DNA from 2 places in the Caballeronia sp. LZ024 genome. Region 1 is predicted to be linked to the other one. Evidence: predicted binding sites of a transcription regulator. Region 1 holds the regulator's gene; the other holds the start of a gene.

Evidence for each region. Region 1 encodes FliA, which starts transcription of late flagellar genes. Its sites were predicted from a motif close to CTAAAGTTTNNNNNNNNNNNGCCGNTA; they were not measured.
Region 2: a site for FliA is predicted at 4,643-4,669, ahead of motA (flagellar motor stator protein MotA). Genes of this name have one in related genera too.

The regions. Positions count from the first base shown of each region.
Region 1 covers NZ_JARUXL010000001.1:3,314,863-3,324,039, forward strand. The annotation lists gene QCE48_RS15010 (thiamine pyrophosphate-binding protein) at 1-448, opposite strand, end outside; gene flhF (flagellar biosynthesis protein FlhF) at 745-2,514, shown strand; gene QCE48_RS15020 (MinD/ParA family protein) at 2,507-3,412, shown strand; gene QCE48_RS15025 (RNA polymerase sigma factor FliA) at 3,435-4,166, shown strand; gene QCE48_RS15030 (GGDEF domain-containing protein) at 4,330-5,343, opposite strand; gene QCE48_RS15035 (glycosyltransferase family 4 protein) at 5,940-8,279, opposite strand; gene QCE48_RS15040 (DegT/DnrJ/EryC1/StrS family aminotransferase) at 8,480-9,177, shown strand, end outside.
Region 2 covers NZ_JARUXL010000004.1:542,629-551,805, reverse strand. The annotation lists gene QCE48_RS24705 (FAD-dependent oxidoreductase) at 1-518, shown strand, start outside; gene QCE48_RS24700 (hypothetical protein) at 869-1,654, shown strand; gene QCE48_RS24695 (phosphopantetheine adenylyltransferase) at 1,767-2,147, shown strand; gene motB (flagellar motor protein MotB) at 2,702-3,667, opposite strand; gene motA (flagellar motor stator protein MotA) at 3,692-4,561, opposite strand; gene QCE48_RS24680 (nuclear transport factor 2 family protein) at 4,715-5,098, opposite strand; gene QCE48_RS24675 (helix-turn-helix transcriptional regulator) at 5,239-6,063, shown strand; gene QCE48_RS24670 (hypothetical protein) at 6,209-6,481, shown strand; gene QCE48_RS24665 (hypothetical protein) at 6,556-6,705, opposite strand; gene QCE48_RS24660 (MFS transporter) at 6,841-8,283, opposite strand; gene QCE48_RS24655 (MFS transporter) at 8,411-9,177, opposite strand, start outside.

The DNA of each region.
Region 1 (9,177 bases):
CGTCGTCGATCTGCGCGACCCACTTCGCCATCTGCCCGAACACCCGCCGATAGTCGATCTCCTGAAACGCCTCGCGGTCCATGTGCTCGCGCGCGCACTGGCCGATCAGGAGGATCATCGGCGTCGAGTCCTGGAAGGCGGTATGCACGCCGATCGACGCGTGCGTCGCGCCCGGCCCGCGCGTGACGATGGCGACGCCCGGCCGGCCGGTTAGCTTGCCGACGGCCTCGGCCATGTTGGCCGCGCCCGCTTCATGGCGGCAGACGATCGTCTGGATCTGACCGGTTTCGTCGTGCAGCGAATCGAGGACGGCGAGAAAACTCTCGCCGGGCACGCAGAACACGCGCTCGACGCCATGCGTGACGAGCCCATCGACGACGAGCCGGGCGCCGGTGGTGGTCGGGGAATCGGAGGAGGAGGAGGAAGAAGCAGCGACTGCGGACGCCATGCGGTGAAATCTCCGTGATTGTTTCGGGCGGTGATCCGACCCGACAGCTTACGCCGAGCGGCCCGCGTTCAGCCAGAGGCGCAAATCCCGATGGAGCCGCGCCGGAACGCGCGCGGCGCCTTTTTGGCCGGTGCGGCCAAATCCCATCATCCGAATTACCCCGCTTTCTCACCCCTTATCGCCAGATAGTCCCTCGCCGACATTCGGAATAATGACTTCCATGGAAAACGGTTGCGGCCTTCGCCGCCGCGCCCGTCAGCAAAGATTGAAGTCGTCAAACCTCATCGGGGGCAAGCTTGAACATTCGTAAATTCGTCGGCGCGACAAGTCGGGACGCACTGCGTCTCGTGCGGGAAGCCCTGGGCCCCGATGCGGTCGTCCTCTCGAATCGCACGCTGGAAGACGGCACCGTCGAGATCGTGAGCGTCGCCGACAGCGATCTGGCGAAGATTTCGCCCGTCGCCGGGGAGGCCGCGCCGTCGATGGCCGCTGCGGCCGCGAAGGCCATCGTGAGCGCCGGCGCGATGAACCCCTATGCGAGCGGCGACGTGTTCTCGTCGGTTTTCGGTGCGAACTCCGAAGCGGACGAAGACGACCACACGCAAGCGCAGCCGGAACTCGCGCCGAAGCGCCGCAACGCCTTCGACGAAGCGCCGCGCACGATGGCCGAATCGAATCCGTGGCTGATCGAGCATGCCCGGCGCGTCGCCCAGCAGGCCGCCGTGCCGACGCCGCCGAACCGCGTCATGACGCCCGCCAGCGCGATCGCCAAGGGCCTCGGTACGCCGGTTCCGGTGTCCGCCGTCGAGAAGACCGAGACGCCGGAAGCGCCCCGCATGCGCCAGCCGAACCCGCCGCAGCACTCGAAGATCGACACGCCCGACTGGGCGCGCGAAGCCGCGCAGATCGCCGCGCGCCGCGCCGCGCAGAAGATCGTCACGGTGCAGATGCCGCAGCCGGAGCCGTCCGACGACGCATCGCATTCGACGTCCCAGGCGCGTCCGGCACAGGAAGGCGCTTTTGCGGGCCTGCCGGCGAGCGCGGCCGCGGCCGTCACGGAAGCGATCCGTGCGCGCATGGAGCAGGTCGTCAACGACACCGTGATGAACGAACTGTCGTCGATGCGCGGGATGATGGAAGAGCACTTCGCCGGTCTGCTGTGGGGCGACCGCCAGCGCCGCAGCCCGACCAACGCCGCGCTGACCAAGCGCCTGTTCGCCGCCGGCTTCTCGGCGCAACTGGTGCGCATGGTCATCGACAACATGCCGGAAATGGAGCACGTCGAAGCCGCGCTGGAGTGGGTGCAGCAGGTGCTCGAAACAAACCTGCCGGTGATGGACAGCGAAGAAGCGATGATGGATCGCGGCGGCGTGTTCGCGCTGATGGGCCCGACGGGCGTCGGCAAGACGACGACCACCGCGAAGCTCGCCGCGCGTTGCGTGATGCGCTTCGGCGCGAGCAAGGTCGCGCTCCTGACGACCGACAGCTACCGGATCGGCGCGCATGAACAATTGCGCATCTTCGGCAAGATTCTCGGCGTGTCGGTGCACGCGGTGAAGGACGGCGCCGACCTGCAACTCGCGCTCTCCGAGCTGCGCAACAAACATATCGTGCTGATCGACACGATCGGCATGAGCCAGCGCGACCGCATGGTCTCCGACCAGATCACGATGCTGTGCGGCGCCGGTCATCCGGTGCAGCGCCTTCTGCTTCTGAACGCGACGAGCCACGGCGACACGCTCAACGAAGTCGTGCAGGCTTACCAGAGCACGCCGGACCAGCCGCCGCTCGCGGGCTGCATCCTGACGAAGATCGACGAAGCCACGAACCTCGGCGGCGTGCTCGACACCGTGATCCGCTACAAGCTGCCCGTGCATTACGTATCGACGGGACAGAAGGTGCCGGAGAACCTGTACGTCGCGACCAAGCGTTTCCTGATCAAGAGCGCGTTCTGCATTCCGCGCGACGGGTCGCCCTTCGTGCCGCAGGACGAAGAAGTGCCCGCGTTGCTGTCCGCGCTGTCGGCGCGTGCTTCCACCGAACTGCATGAGGTTCACTTTGGATAAGTTCGTGCTCGATCAGGCGGAAGGTCTGAGACGGCTTCTGACGAACGCGGGATCGCGCGTCGTCGCGGTGGCCGGCGGGCCGGCCGGCATCGGCTGCACGTCGACGGTGGCGAATCTCGCCGCGGCCCTCGCGATCCACGGCCGCGACGTCCTCGTGATCGACGAGCGCCAGAACGCCGGCTCGCTCAGCAAGATGCTCGGTCTGAACGATACGGGCGCGCTCGCCTCGGTGATGTCGGGCCGGCGCTTCCTGCAGGACGCGGTGACGCGCACGCCGTTCGGCTTTTCGCTCCTGGCGGCGCCGCGCGACGAACGCATCAGCCACGACGCGGGCCAGTGCCGGGCACTGCTCGACGGCCCCGCCGACATCGTGCTGATCGACACGCAACTCGATCGCAATGGTGCGCTGTCGTCGCTCGCGGCGCAGGCGCACGACTTCCTGATCGTGACCCGCGTCGCAGCGGCAGCGATCACCGAAGCTTACGCATGCATGAAGCGCCTGCACTACGCGCACGCTATCGGGCAGTTTCGCGTGCTCGTGAATCACGTGCAGAACGCAACCGACGCGGCCACCGCGTTTGAAAACCTGTCGGGTGTCGCGAGCCGGTATCTCGCCGTGTCGCTCGCACAGGCGGGATACGTCGCGGAAGATGCGCGCGTATCGCGGGCGCGGGAACTCGCGCGCTGTGCCGTCGAAGCCTTTCCGGCGACACCGGCTGCGCGCGACTACCGGCAGATTGCCGCAGAACTTTTGCACTGGCCGATGCGGCCCGCGCCATTCCGGCGGGACGACATCGAAAGAGGCATGACAGCAATGACGGGCGCGGTGGACGAACAGTCCGGATACCGCGCCGGGACCCCGGCCGCTCACGAGTTGAGCAGCACGGCGTCGATGTGACATAGGGAAAGAGGGGATCAAGATGTACAACGCCCAGGGAAAGCTCTCGCAATCCGAAGTGCTGACGCGCTACGCGCCGCTCGTGCGCAGGCTGGGACTCCAGCTCGTCGCGAAGATGCCGGCGAGCGTCGATCTCGACGACCTGATCCAGGCCGGCATGATCGGCCTGATGGACGCCGCGAATCGCTACAAGGAAGATCAGGGCGCGCAGTTCGAGACCTACGCGAGCCAGCGCATTCGCGGCGCGATGCTCGACGAGCTGCGTGCCAACGACTGGCTGCCGCGCAGCATGCGCAAGACCTCGCGCGAGGTGGAATCGGCGGTGCACAAGGTCGAGCAGTCGCTTGGCCGCTCCGCGAGCGAGACCGAAATCGCCGAGCATCTGAAGATGCCGCTCGACGAATATCAGTCGATGCTGCAGGACCTGCATGGCAGCCAGCTCATCTATTACGAAGACTTCGACCGCTCCGCCGACGACGAGCCGTTCCTCGACCGCTATTGCGTCGACCGATCGGACCCGCTGTCCGCGCTGCTCGACGGCAGTCTGCGCTCGGCGCTGGTCGATGCGATCGACAAGCTGCCCGAACGCGAGAAGCTCCTGATGAGCCTCTACTACGAAAAAGGCCTGAATCTGCGCGAAATCGGCGCGGTGATGGAAGTGAGCGAGTCGCGGGTGTGCCAGTTGCACAGCCAGGCTGTCGCCCGCCTGCGCGCGAAGCTGCGCGAACTGGCGTGGTCGAGCGTGGAAGCCTGAGCGTCGACGTTGTAAAGGCGCGCGGCGTTCCGAATCGGGGCCGCGCGCCTGAGTGAATGACGTGCGGCGGCCCGCTTCAAAGCGCGCCGATGCCGGAAAGTTGAGCGAACAAGCGCGGCGTCAGGCCGCGCGCGCTTCGATTTGCCAGCGCGCTCGCAAACATTCAATGCATCTCGAAGTCATGCGCTTCGGCAAACACCGTCTTGCCTTCGCCGAGACTCTTTGCGCGATACATCGCGCGATCCGCGGCCCTGAGCACCGCGGTGATACCGGCCTCATGGGCTTGCGCGGCGCCGGAAAGCAAACAGGCACCGATACTCGCCGATACGCTCACCGGCCGTTCCTGCACTAAAGTCAGATCGGCAAGCGCCGAATGAATGCCATCGGTCAGCGCGAGCACCGCGCTGCGATCGCGCATGTCGCGCGCGAGCACGACGAACTCGTCGCCGCCCAGCCGCGCGATGGTGTCGGTCTTGCGCATACGCCGCGCGAGCAATTGCGCGAACGACTGCAACAGCACATCGCCGACCGCGTGGCCGTAGGTATCGTTCACTTCCTTGAAGCCGTCGAGATCGATCAACAGCAACGCGCTGGTATGAGCGTCGACGGCTTCGGGCGCGGACATCGCGCGATTCACGGCTTGTTCCAGCGCGTAACGGTTGAACAGACCCGTGAGCGGATCCGTCGATGCCTGCCGCGCCAGCACGCGATTCGCGCTGCCGAGCCTGTCGACCAGCACGCTCAGATACACCGACACGCCCAGCACGCTCAAGGCGAGCCCGAGCGCGGCGGCGCGGTTCGCCACCCACCACGGCTGCCACAACGCCAGCGCGATGATCGCGATGAGCGCCGTCGCGCATGAGATGGCGAGCGTGCGTTTGCCATAGCGGCATCCCGAGCCGATCAGAAACCAGAAGACGACCCACAGCAGCGGCAGAGCGAGCGTGCCGCAGAGAAAGAGCATGGCGCCGAGCAGCGCCTGATCGAGGATGGTGGTGATGACGAGCCGGACGTTGGACAGCGACATCATCCGGATGACGAGCCACAGCGTGATGGCGCCGTAAGAGACGTAGAGCGCGATCATCCGCGTGATCAGCGATGCGTTTGCCGAAGGGTGCTGCCATGCATAGACCGCATAAGCCAGCAGAACTGCCGCTCCCATCCCGATACGCAGCATGGCCTGCTCGCGTTCGGGATTCCGGTTGCCGGACCATGCGAAGGCATAGGCCCGGCGTGCCGGTTGATGCGCCTGCTCCATACTGAACCCCTGGTGGTGATTGCTTCCTGCGATGGTCTTTTGCGCGCGTCTTTACCTGTGGTGCTATTGTCGTTTTGCGGCCCCGTCGCGATGATCGTCTTCGACGACCGATATTTTGCAACTTTTTGCATGTTGCTGTGGATCGTGCGGGAATGCATCTCGGACAGGTGATTAACGGCGCTTTTTGCGGATGCTTCAGCGCGATGAGCGAGATCGAGGGCAGGGCGGCGCGATGAGGGATGACGGTTATCGCGTGAAGCGGCCGCTGGCGGCGAAGCGCAGGAAGATGGCGCCGGGTCGAATGGGCGGGCTACGTGGCGTCGCCACGGCCGAGAGCGCTGACGCTCGCGCTCGATGCGGGGTTGCATCAGGAGCGCCACCGGATGTCGGTGACGTATCGCAGAGGGTTGGCGCAGATGGGGTTCGGGTGAGGGACGATCTGGATCGCCGCCACCTGAGTTCGCAACAAGACAAAACGGGAACGTGCGATCGCGCTGCGGTCCCGTCCGGGGCAATCAAAGCAGCGCGACGCCTGCTTCGGTCACCACCTGCCAGTCGAATTCGTCGTGCCCGCAGATCTTCTCCATCGCCCCGGGGAACTCATTCGCCGTCGCCTGCAGATAGCGGAGATCGTCGCCCCATTCGGGCAGAGCGCCTTGCTGTGTGGTCAGCACGACGGTCATATGGTCCTTGTGCGGGCCATCCGCGTGCAGCCTCAGGCTGTGCTGAACCTTCTGCGCGTCACCCTGCGGATCGAGGATCAGCACGGCCGGAATCCGTTCCGGGGCGGGGACGGACCCCTTGCCGGGATTTAGCCCCAGGCAGCGCAGATAGACCTCGTGATAGCGCGACAGTTGCGACTGCGTCGATCCGCTCTTGTACACGATGGCCTGTGCGGTGCGGGCGAGGCCGCGTCGCTGTGCGGGATTGTCGATGAGGCGCGCGACCGCGTCGATCCAGTCATCGGTCGATTCCGACGGCACACGCAAGCCCGAGCAGCCGTTCGTCACCAGTTCGTTGTAGGCCGGATGATCGCTGCCGACCGTCGCTACGCCCGCTGCCGAGTATTCCAGCCACTCCGTGCGCAGCCCGCCATCCACCGATGCCGATGCCGCGAGCGGCATGAGCGCGAGGTCGAGTTCGAGCTGCCGCAACGCGGCGGCATGCGCGGCATAGGATCCGGACGTGCCCGTCATGGTGACGTCTTCGTGGCCCATCCACGCATCGGGCGGCAGCGCGCCGACGAACACGAACTGCACGTCGCCTGCGAAGCGCGCGCGAATCGCGTTCAGCGCCGGTTCGATCAACGCAAAGTTGCACGGTTTCATCGCCGAGCCCATCAAGCCGATGCGCACCTTGCCGCCATGCATGCGCACCGGACTGTAGAAGCGCTCGAAGTCGACGCTCGTCGGCAGCACATGGACGTTGGCGTTGTAAGGCCGCAGCGCATCCGCGAGTGCGGGCGTCGACACCACGAGCGCATGCGCGCGGCGCATGACGTACTCGGTCTTCGGCGCGGTCTGCCGGCTCATGAAGTGCAACGGGTGGTCGGCGGGAAGATCGTGCATAGGCTCGTCCGTCTCGTAGACGACCGGCTTGCCCGTCGAGAACAACTGCTCCAGCTGTTGCGGCGGAACCACCATCGGGAAACGGCGCTGCATCAGAAGCATGTTGAAGGGGCCGAGGGTGCCTGCGTTGTCCTGCACCGGCCAGCTCAGTTGCCAGTGATCCGCGAGCAGCTCGAACGGCCGCGCGAGGCGCGCGCTGACCGCACGGTGCGTGACGGGCTCCGTCGTCAGTACGGCGATGATCGGCTTGGGCGGCTGCGCCACCTCTGCCTGCGACGATGCCGTGTCGGACGAACCGCGGTGCAGGCTCGTTTTGCGCGCCGCGTGCTGCGTCTTCTCCAGGAACACGGGAAGCTGCGCCCGGAACACCTTGCTCATGGCGAGCACGGTCGGATAAACCGTGTCCACGGTGGCGAGTGCCCGTGCGAAGCCGTTCTTCTCGGTGGACATCGCCGAGCCGTTGGCGCCGAATGCGAACTGGTCGGGCACCTCCGTCAGACCGCCATCGGGCAGGAAAATGACCGGGCAGCCGCACATCATCGCTTCAGGACAGACGGACGACAGCTCATACGAGTACAGCACGCGTCCCCGTTGAAGTTTTTTTGCCAGTTCGGGCAGCGACACCGGATTCGCCATCGACAGCAACTCGGTCCCGGCCGGAAAAAGCGAGAAGTCGATCTTGTCCAGCGGATAGCGGTACTGGAAGACGTAGGTCTTGTCCTTTGTGCGCGCCGGGTCGGGTTTGAACAGTTCCGTATCGAGCACCGGGAGAAAGAGAAAATCGACGTCGCTCTTCTTCGCGTCGCCGAGAAAGTTCTCCGAGTAATAGAAGAACAGGTCGTCCTTGCCCTCGTTGAGCGGCTTTCCGCTGATGTACCCGATGCGGTTGAGAATGTAGCGCACGCACACTTCGGCATTCAGCGGGTTGCCGGACACGACTTCCGGATAGACCGCAATCGGCGTGCGCCCCTGCGCACGGTGCAACGTCTGCACTTCGAGCGTGAGCAGCGGGGTGTCGAACTGCGGGTTCACCACGGTCGTGCCGGCAATGTACGCCTCATAGCCGTCGCGATTGAGCACATCGCAAAGCGTGTGCATGACGACGATACCCGCCGACGTTTCCCGATAGTCCGGGGCCATGATGTAGTACGGATGACCCTTGCGCGAAGGGGGAATGCTGGCGATGTTCATGTGGCGGAACCCTGCGTTCTTTGTGCTGACACTCGCCCGAGTCGGCGGCTTGATGGCGCTCTGGCCGACCTGTATCGACCCGGCGTGCCCGAGCATGAAGTTTCCTTTGAAACATGCCGGTCCATTCGCGCAAACAGGTGGATGTTTGGGCATCACTTCGATGCTTTAACGACCTGTCTCCCGCCGCATAATTTGCCAACTCGTCTGACCGTGTCGGCATTCGAGGCGCCGGCCAGCATGGACGCCAGCGCGCAACTGACGCAAGACCACGAGACAACGAATTGACGAGCGCCATCATGAATGCCAGCCTGCCCCACGAAGCCGTCCTTGCCCTGCAGCAGCATGAGCGCATCTTCGTGACTCAGCCGCATCTGCCGCCGCTGGAGGAGTTTCTGCCCTATCTGGAGCAGGTCTGGGAAAGCAAGGTGCTGACGAACGGCGGCCCGTTCCATCAACGGCTTGAACATGCGCTCTGCGAGTACCTCGATGTGCCGCACCTGTCGCTCTTCAGCAACGGCACGCTCGCGCTCGTCACGGCGCTGCAGGCGCTGCGCATCACCGGCGAAGTGATCACGACGCCCTATTCGTTCGTCGCGACCGCCCACTCGCTGATGTGGAACGGCATCAAGCCTGTTTTCGTGGATGTCGATCCCGTCACGCTGAATCTCGATCCCGCGAAAATCGAAGCGGCTATCACGAAGGACACGACGGCGATCCTGCCCGTGCACTGCTATGGGCACCCGTGCGATGTCGACGCGATCCAGCGCATCGCCGACATGTACAACCTGAAGGTCATCTACGACGCCGCGCACGCGTTCGGTGTACGCACCGAAGCAGGCAGCATTCTGCGTGCGGGCGACCTCTCCGTGCTGAGCTTTCATGCGACGAAGGTCTTCAACACGTTCGAAGGCGGCGCGATCATCAGCCCGGATGCGAAGACCAAGCTGCGCATCGACCGGCTGAAGAACTTCGGCTTCGTCGATGAAACCACGGT
Region 2 (9,177 bases), on a different contig from region 1:
CACTCGCTCCGGACGAGCGCGCTGCCATCGGATGGCGTCAGGGTCAGGGACTGTTCGATGCCCGCCCGGCCTTCAGCTTCCTGCGTCCGTTACCCGATGGCAGGCTGCTGATCGGCGGACGCTACCGACATGCGCGAAACGGACTGGTCGAAGCCGACCGGCGCTTGGTTGGCCGGGACCTCATCGAACAACTCAGGTTTTTCCTGCCCTCGCTGCGAGACGTGACCGCCGAGGCCGTCTGGCACGGCAATTTCGGATGCACGCTCGACGAGTGGCCGATCGTCGGGCCGCTCGACGACGACTTGCGTCACTGGCATATCGGTGCATCGAACGGACATGGTCTTGCGCTTTCGCTCGCCATGGGCCGGGATCTGGCGGCCATGCTGACGGGGAACGTTCCGCTGCCGCCTCGACCATGGATTCGCCGCCACGCGATGGGGTTGCCCGAACCCTTGATGCGCGTTTTTCTTCCGCTGTACCTCGCGTGGCTTGAACGCGCGAGCCGACTGACCTCCTGAGTAAGGACACCACTACTATGTTCATGAATGAATCGCGCTCGACATTGGAACGATTTGCCCCAGGCCTCGACGCCGAACTCGCGCGACAAGGCCTGACGGCAATGGAGTCGAAAGATCCTCTGGCGCTGAAGGCGCTCATTCGGCAGTATCGGCTACCGCGGCTTTGGGTGCCCACGGCTTTCGGTGGCGAGGGCATTTCGCCCTACGAGGGGATACGCATTCAACGCGCGCTCGGCGCGCGTGCGCCGTCGATGGCTCTGATGCTGACGATGCACAACTTTACGGTCAGCTTTTGCAGTCCGCTTTCCCAGTTCGTGCCGTCGTGCGCTCAGATGCTGCGTGACGTCGCGATGGACGGACTGCTCGTCGCGTCGGCGTTCGCCGAGGGGCGCCGAGGCGCAGGCATCCTCGACTCCACCGTGTATCTCACGCCCGACGGAGAGGGTTTCCGGCTCAACGGCCGGAAAAAGCCGTGCACGATGGCGAACAGCATGGACATCATTACGGTCGGCGTCGCGCTGCAAGGCGCCGATTCGGTGAAACACACCGGCATGGCGATACTGCCCGCCAGGCAGCAAGGGGTCTCGCGCCGGGAGTTCTGGCGCATCCCGCTCCTCGCCGCAGCGGACAACCACGAATTGTGCTTTGAGAACGTGCACGTCACCTCCGACCAGTTGCTGCTGGCGGCCGAGGACGACCGTGAAACGGCCGAGCTTGTCGCGAGCGCGGAGGTCGAGGGCATGGGCTGGTTCGAGATCGTCGCCACTGCGAGCTACCTCGGTGTGGTCAGCGCCATGGCGGAGCGCGTGTTGCGTGACGAGCGCGTCGATCCCGGTGAGCGGGCCGCGCTCGGCGGCGAGATCGAGTGCGCGCAGGCGGCGCTCGACGGCGCCGTTCACATGATGGAGACGTCGCCCACCGATCAGGGGCTTCTCGCGCGCGTGCTCATGGTGCGGTTCGCGGTCCAACGCATCATCGCGCGATGCGCGATGCAGGCCGCCGAACTCGCTGGCGGCCTTGCGTTCATCGAGAACGCCGAGATGATGACGTTACTTGCCGGAAGCCGTTGCCTTGCGTTCCACCCGATGAGCCGCAAGGCCGCCGAGCCGATGCTCGCAGACTGGCTGAAAGGCTGAAGATTGCAGCCCGAAGCCGGGCTGCGTCCCACAGGCCGCCATTCCGTTTCAAACAGAGATGCCCGTCGCGGAGAATGGCGGCGGTGCAGCCGTGCATATCGACAGAGGGAACATGAAAAGCCTGATCGCAGCGTCGCTCGTCATTGTCGGCGCGATTCATCTTTTGCCGCTTACGGGCGTGCTCGGCTCCGCGCAACTGGCACGACTCTACGGCATCGCGGTGGAGGAGCCCAACCTGCTGATTCTAATGCGCCATCGTGCGGTGTTGTTCGCCATGCTAGGCGCGTTTCTCGTGTATTCGGCGTTCGTTCCTGCGCTTCATACACTGGCGTTCCTTGCGGCTTTCATCAGCGTGAGTTCCTTTCTCTGGCTCTCGTGGTCCATCGGGCAAAACAACGCGCAGATCGCGCGAGTCGTAAGCGTGGATATAGTCGCGCTCTTGATACTCGCTGCCGGAGTGGCGATATCGTGGTGGCAAAAAGCTTTTGGGTGACCGATGTTACGAGGCAGGCACGTAGCTCGCTCGCCGGACCGGAAGCAACACAGAGGCGCAGTCGGAAGACGCCTCTGCCCGGACTGCGAGTGTGTGCGTACTGGTCCATCGGACCGGATGACTTGCACGGGATCCGTTGAGGGCGCGCGTAACCCGTTGGCGCCAACGGGCTACGCCGTGGTTGTGTTCAAGTAGAAAACGCTGCGTGAAAGCGCGGGAGACAGAAACACCGACGGCCGGCTGCTGTTCCCGTTCGCGCCCGTCATCGGTCCGTTTCCGACGCGCCAGGAAGCGTGCACGGCGATTCTGAGTAAAGAAAGTTCGCAGGCCGTAGGTGACATCCGGGCAGAAGCCGCCGAAGATCAGCGCCGAGAACCCACGAAGCATGACGCTGCAACGCGACTCTCGCGTTGCGCAAGTTCGAACGGCGACAAAGGCGCGTGGCAGGAGGAGGCGATCGCCGGAGCGTCCGGCGAATCGCGTGGCAGACACGCGCCGCGCGCGACTCGTCAAACGTTCGACGGTCGCGGCGCCTGTGATGTGCAGCTTGCGGTCTAAGACGACTTGCCTGTCGCCGCCACCGGCATCACGCCGCCGGTCACGGCCTTCGTTTCATCGACGGTCGTGCGGCCGCCATCCCTGAAGAATGCCTGTTCGGCCGCCTTGTTCAGCACGAGGATGCTGATGCGCCGGTTGGTCGGCTCGTCGGCGACGTCCTTGTTGAGCGGCAGCACATCGGCAAGACCGCGCACCTGCAGCACCTTGCGTTCGCTCATGCCGCCCGCGACCAGCGCGCGCCGCGCGGCGTTCGCGCGCTCGCCCGACAGTTCCCAGTTCGAATAGCCTGCCTGGCCGCCGGAGTAGGGCACGGCATCGGTGTGGCCGGCGATCGACACGCGGTTGTCGACGTCGTTCAGCGATGCGCCGATCTGCGAAAGAATCGTCGTCACGTAGCCTTCGAGGCGCGAGCTGCCGGAGGCGAACATCGGCCGCTTGAGCGAATCGACGATCTCGATGCGCAGCCCCTCGCTCGTGATCGCGATGCGAATCTGGTCCTTGAACGCGCGCAGCGCTGGCGTGTTCTCGATGAGCGCGGTGAGCTTCTGCTTCAGTTGCTGGAGGCGCTGCGCGTCGTCGGCGGCGACGGCGGCGCGCGCGATCGACGGCGGCACCGGCTGCGTCTGGCTCTTGGTGGCTTCGCCCGGACGCGAGCTGGAAAGGTCGCGCCCGCCGCCCTCGATCACGCTCGTATGCGCCGCGCCGCTGCCGTCCTTGCCGCCGAACACGGCGGCAAGCGGCGTGTTGAAGTAGTCCTCGATGCCCTGCTTGTCGTATTTCGATGTCGAGCCGAGCAGCCACATCAACAGGAAGAACGCCATCATCGCCGTGACGAAGTCGGCGTAGGCGATCTTCCATGCGCCGCCATGATGGCCGCCGTGGCCGCCCTTTTTCTTGCGGCGCACGACGACGGTCGGCGCGAGCACGGATTGCAGCGGGTCGCGTGAAGGTTTTTCAGCCATGATCTCGTCCGTTCGATGCGCTAATTAGGCCGATTTCGGCATCTTGGTGGCGCGCACGGCGTCGTCGAGTTCCTTGAAACTCGGGCGGTCTGCGGTGAAGAGCACCTTGCGGCCGAACTCGACGGCGAGCGTCGGCGCGTAGCCGTTCATCGAGGCGAGCAGCACCGACTTCACGCATTGATACGGCTTGGCTTCGGCCTGGCCCTTCGCGTTGAGCAGGTCCGCGAGCGGCCCGATGAAGCCATACGCGAGCAAAATGCCGAGGAACGTGCCGACGAGCGCGCCGGCGATCATCTCGCCGAGCACGGCGGGCGCGGCGCCGACGGAGCCCATCGTGTGCACGACGCCCATCACCGCCGCGACGATGCCGAACGCGGGCAGGCCGTCGGCCATCTTCTGGATCGCGTTGGCGGCAACCGATGCCTCGGTGTGGTGCGTGTCGAGTTCCTCGTCCATCAGGTCTTGCATTTCGAGCGCGTTCACGTTGCCGCTCGACATCATGCGCAGATAGTCGACGATGAAATCGAGCAGGTGATGATCCTTCATCACGTCTTCGTATTTCTGAAAGAGCGGGCTGGCTTCGGGCGCGTCGACATCGGCTTCGAGCGCCATCATGCCTTCCTTGCGCGCCTTCTGAAGCAGTTCGTAGAGCAGCGCGATCAGCGCGAGATATTTCTCCTTTGTGTACGCGCCGCTCTTAAAGATGCTCGGCAGCGCCTTGAGCGTTTTCTTCAGCGTGGCGGTCGGATTCGACACGACGAACGCGCCGATCGCCGCGCCGAAAATACACAGCAACTCGAACGGCTGCACGAGCGCGGCCAGATGCCCGCCGACGCCGACAAAACTTCCGATCACCGAGCCGATGACCAACACCCATCCGATTACGACAAACATTTCTTTCTCCGCGAGAGTCGTGGGCTTTGCGCAAGGTCAGGAAATACTGGGCCGTAGCTTGCGCAAAGTCGTCTTTGGTCTTAACGGCGTGGCTGGGCGGAGATTTAGGGCGGGAGGAAAGAAAGTTTGTCAGCAAACGTTTGTAGGTAAGTTTTACAAGGCCGCGCCGGGCGTCTGATCGAGGAAACCGGTGATCGAGACGATGCGTTCATTGTCGTCGAGCGTGCCGAAATCAGTGCCTTTCACGATGGTCTGGCCTTGCGGCGTGCGCAATTCCCAACTGAAACGCAGATGGTTGGCGAAACCGTCGACATCGGTCGTGCGCCGGAACGTGTGCGCGGGAAAGCGCTCGTGCACGGCGCGGATCATCGCGTCGATGCCGGCGTGGCCGTCGCCGTGCAGGAGCGGATCGCGATAGCTCGCGTGTTCCGCATAGCTCGCTCGAATCAGCGTGGCGCGGCGTTCGGCGTCGGTTTCGTTCCATGCGTCGAAGTAGCGGTCGATCAGGACATCGCGGGAAGGGGACTGGGCGTTCATGGTGGCTCCTTTTAAGTGAGTTCGGCGCAGCGGCACGCGTGTCCTGTCGCCGTGACCGAACTATCGAAGACGCGCAAACGCCTGTCGATTACGCCGTAGGTAATGGAACGCCCGCACACCCTTCGACTATGATCGCCGTCATGAACTCGACCCTTGCCCACGCCGCGCCGCGCAAGCCCGTCGGCGCCTTGCTGCGCGAATGGCGGCAGCGCAGAAGACTGAGCCAGCTCGACCTCGCGGGCGACGCACAGGTTTCCACGCGCCATCTGAGCTTCGTCGAATCGGGCCGGTCCGTGCCGAGCCGCGAGATGCTGATCCGGCTCGCCGAACAGCTCGACGTGCCGCTGCGCGAGCGCAATACGCTCTTCATCGCGGCCGGCTACGCGCCGCTGTATCGCGAACGCACGCTCGCCGATCCGCAACTGTCCGCGGCGCGGCGGGCGGTGGATCTCGTGCTGAAGGGCCACGAGCCGTATCCGGCGCTGGCGGTCGACCGCCACTGGACGATGATGGCCGCCAACGCGGCGGTGGCGCCGCTCGTCGCGCTCGCCGATCCGGCGCTGCTGGAAGGGCCCGTGAACGTGCTGCGGCTGTCGCTGCATCCGAAGGGGCTCGCCGACGCGATCGTCAACTGGCACGAGTGGCGTGCGCATCTGCTCGCGCGCGTGCGGCGCCAAATCGAAGTCTCCGGCGATCCGGTGCTGGCCGATTTGCTGCGCGAACTGGAGTCGTATCCGGCGCCGCCGCATGCGGGCGCGGGGCTTGCTCAGGCTATGCACGGCGAGATCGACGCGGTCGTCGTGCCGTTCAGGCTGCGCACGGCGGCGGGCGTGCTGTCGTTCTTCAGCACGACGACGGTCTTCGGCACGCCGGTCGACATCACATTGTCCGAACTGGCGATCGAAGCGTTCTTTCCCGCCGACGCCGAGACCGCCGCCGCCTTGCGCGCGACGGCGTCCGCGTGACGGGCGGCGCAGGCGAAATGGAACCTCCGGCCGGGCCGCCGATCAATGAAACAGGGCCGCGCGTCGTTCGCGATCGTGCAAGAGCGCGCCGGAAGCACGGCCCGGCGAACCAACCAACGAAGCATCAGACAAGGGCGAGAAAGCGATGATCCATACCTTCGAGCAAACCATCGGCGGACAGCGGATGGCGTTCTGCGCCAGCATCGCGGAGGGCGGCGGGCCGCAGCGCGTGATCATCAGCCGCGCGGATTCGGCGGAGTCGCTCGTGATCGTCGACGCGAGCGGCATCATCGGCGCGATCAAGGCGGAAGTGGAAGCACCGGAGAGCTTCGTCGCCGATGCGGTGCGCAAGGCGCAGCAGGAAGCGCTGATCGAGCGCGCGCTCGAAACCGGCGAAGTGCAGACCACGAGCCTGTAGGGCTTGTTGCTGTCATGTCGGCGCCCGCTCGCGGTTTCGCGATGCGGGCGCTTTCGCATCGGCGCACGGCGCGCCTAGGCGCGGGGCGAATCGCCGAGCGCGAACGGCGTGACGGAATCGGGACCGTCGGGCAGATCGGGATCGTCGGGGTTCGGCGATGCATCGGGGTCGAGCAACTCGTCCGGATCGGGATCGAGCGGCGGCGAATCAGGCGGCGTGGACATGTCGGCTTTCCTCAAGCGGCCTGCGGGCCGCGCGTTTGCACGATGGGCGCTTGATTGACCGTGCAAGGGGCGTTCCCGCAAGGATGACGCCGGCGGCTTCGTGCTCGGCGCGGCATGCCCATTCCCGCTGTGTCATCACGGCCGTGGCGCCCGGCCCGCCACGCCTTTCGCCGCCGGCTGCCCGGCGTTGCGCACCCGACGCGCCGTCAGCGCGCCGCAGATCAGGAGCGCCACCGAAATCCCCGCCGACCACTTCACGCCCGCGATGATGCTCGCCACCTGACTCGCGTCCGTGGCGTGACCCGCGAGCGCGCCGAACGCTGCGACGCCGATCGCGCCGGCCGACTGCCGCGCCGTGTTGAGCACCGCCGACGCCGTCCCCGCGCGCTCCTGCCGGACCGTACCGAGGATGGCCGTCGTCATCGCGGGCACGGCGAGACCCATGCCGGTCGGGATCAGCAGGAACGGCAGCAGCAGCGCGACCGTCGACGTCGATGCGCCGACGAACATGAGCGCCGCGAAACCGGCTGCGTCGATGAGCGCGCCGGCGATCATCGGCCCGCGCGAGCCGAACCGCGCGACCACCGGGCCGCTCGCCAGATTCGACACCAAGAAGCCGCCCGTCAGCGGAAGGAACGCGAGGCCCGTCTGCAACGGCGTATGGCCGAGCACGCGCTGCAAATACAGGCTCAGCACGAACACCATCCCGTAATAGGTCAGGTTCGCTACCCCGCCGAATACGACCGCCGCGCTGAACGTGCGGTCCGCGAAGAGCGGGAGCGGCAGCATCGGCGCGGTGCTCCGCCTTTCGACGGCGACGAACGCGGTCCCCGCCGCGATCGCGAGCGCGATCCCGCCGAGCACAAGCGGATGCGCGATCCCGCGCGGCCTCAGTTCAATCATGGCGCCGACAAACGCCGTCAGCGCGACGATCGCGAGCGCCTGGCCGGGCAGATCGACGCCGCTTGCGCGCGCCGCGCGCGGCGTGTCGTCGACCCAGACGAAGGTCGCGACGATGCCGGCCGCGCAGAGCGGCAGGTTGACCCAGAAAATCCCGCGCCAGCCGAAGGCCGCGATCAGGATGCCGCCGACGATCGGACCCGCTGCGATCGACACCGCGCCCGCCGCCGTCCATAGTCCGACCGCGTGCGCGCGCAGGCGCCGGTCGTCGCCGCACGACCGGTTCAGGAGCGCGAGGGAATTCGGCAGCATCGCCGCCGCGCCGACGCCCTGCAACGCGCGCGCGGCGACGAGTTGCGGCGCATCGGCCGCGAACGCGCAGCCGAGCGACGCCAGCGCGAAGAGCGCGAGCCCCGCGACGAACAATGGCCGCGCGCCGAAGCGGTCGCCGAGCACGCCCGCCGAGAGCATCAGCGCGGCGAAGGCGAGGGCGTAAGCGTCGACGGTCCATTGCAGGCTCGAGAGGCTCGCGTTCAGGTCGTGGGCGATGCTCGCGAGCGCGACATTGACGATCGACACATCGAGTTGCGAGACGACGAAGCCGACGCTCGTCGCACCGACGATCAGCAGGTGCCGCGCGTCGAGGCCGGAGGAAGGGGAAGTGGGGTTCGAGTTCATGCGGACATCGTAGGCGCGTCGCGCACGCGATGTTTCCGGGTGACGTGAAACGTGGCTGCGGGCCGCGACGGCGAAAAAAAAGCGCGCCCGCAGGCGCGCCTTGCCGCAAACCGCCAATGCCCGGTCTTCAGTGCTTTTCCGGCGCGTGCCGGATGAAAAGCGTCGTCAGCGCGCCGACGACGCACAGCGCCGCCACGTACAGCGCGGGCGCCATCGGATTGGATTTCATCATCAGCGAGACGACGATCGGCGTGAGGCCGCCGAAAATCGCGTAGGCGACGTTGTACGAGAACGAAATGCCCGAAAAGCGCACGACCGCCGGGAACGACTTGACCATCACGAACGGAATCGCGCCGATCACGCCGACCGTGAAGCCCGTGAACGCGTACCACGGCACGAGCACGGACGTATCGACGGCCAGTTGCTGGAACAGCGTGTAGTACGAGATCGCGAGCGCGATGCCGCCGACGAAGATCGTCTTGCCCGCGCCGACGCGCCCGGCGATCGCGCCTGCGAGCACGCAGCCGATCGTGAGGCACAGGGTCGCGACGCAGTTCGCGATCAGCGCCGTCGCGGCGGGAATGTGGAACTGTTTCTGCAGGAGCGTCGGCGTCATCAGGATCACGACGACGATCGCCGCCGACAGCATCCACGTGAGCAGCATCGAGACGATCACGGCGCGGCCGTGGTCGCGCAGGACGGCCTTCAGCGGAATCTCGGCCGCAAGCGACTTGCGCTTCTGCAATTCAGCGAACACCGGCGTTTCATGCAGCCAGCGGCGCAGATAAACCGAGAACAATCCGAAGACGCCGCCGAGCAGGAACGGAACGCGCCAGGCGAAATCCGCGACTTCCGAGGGCGCGAAATTCCGGTTGACGGCCGCCGCGATCAGCG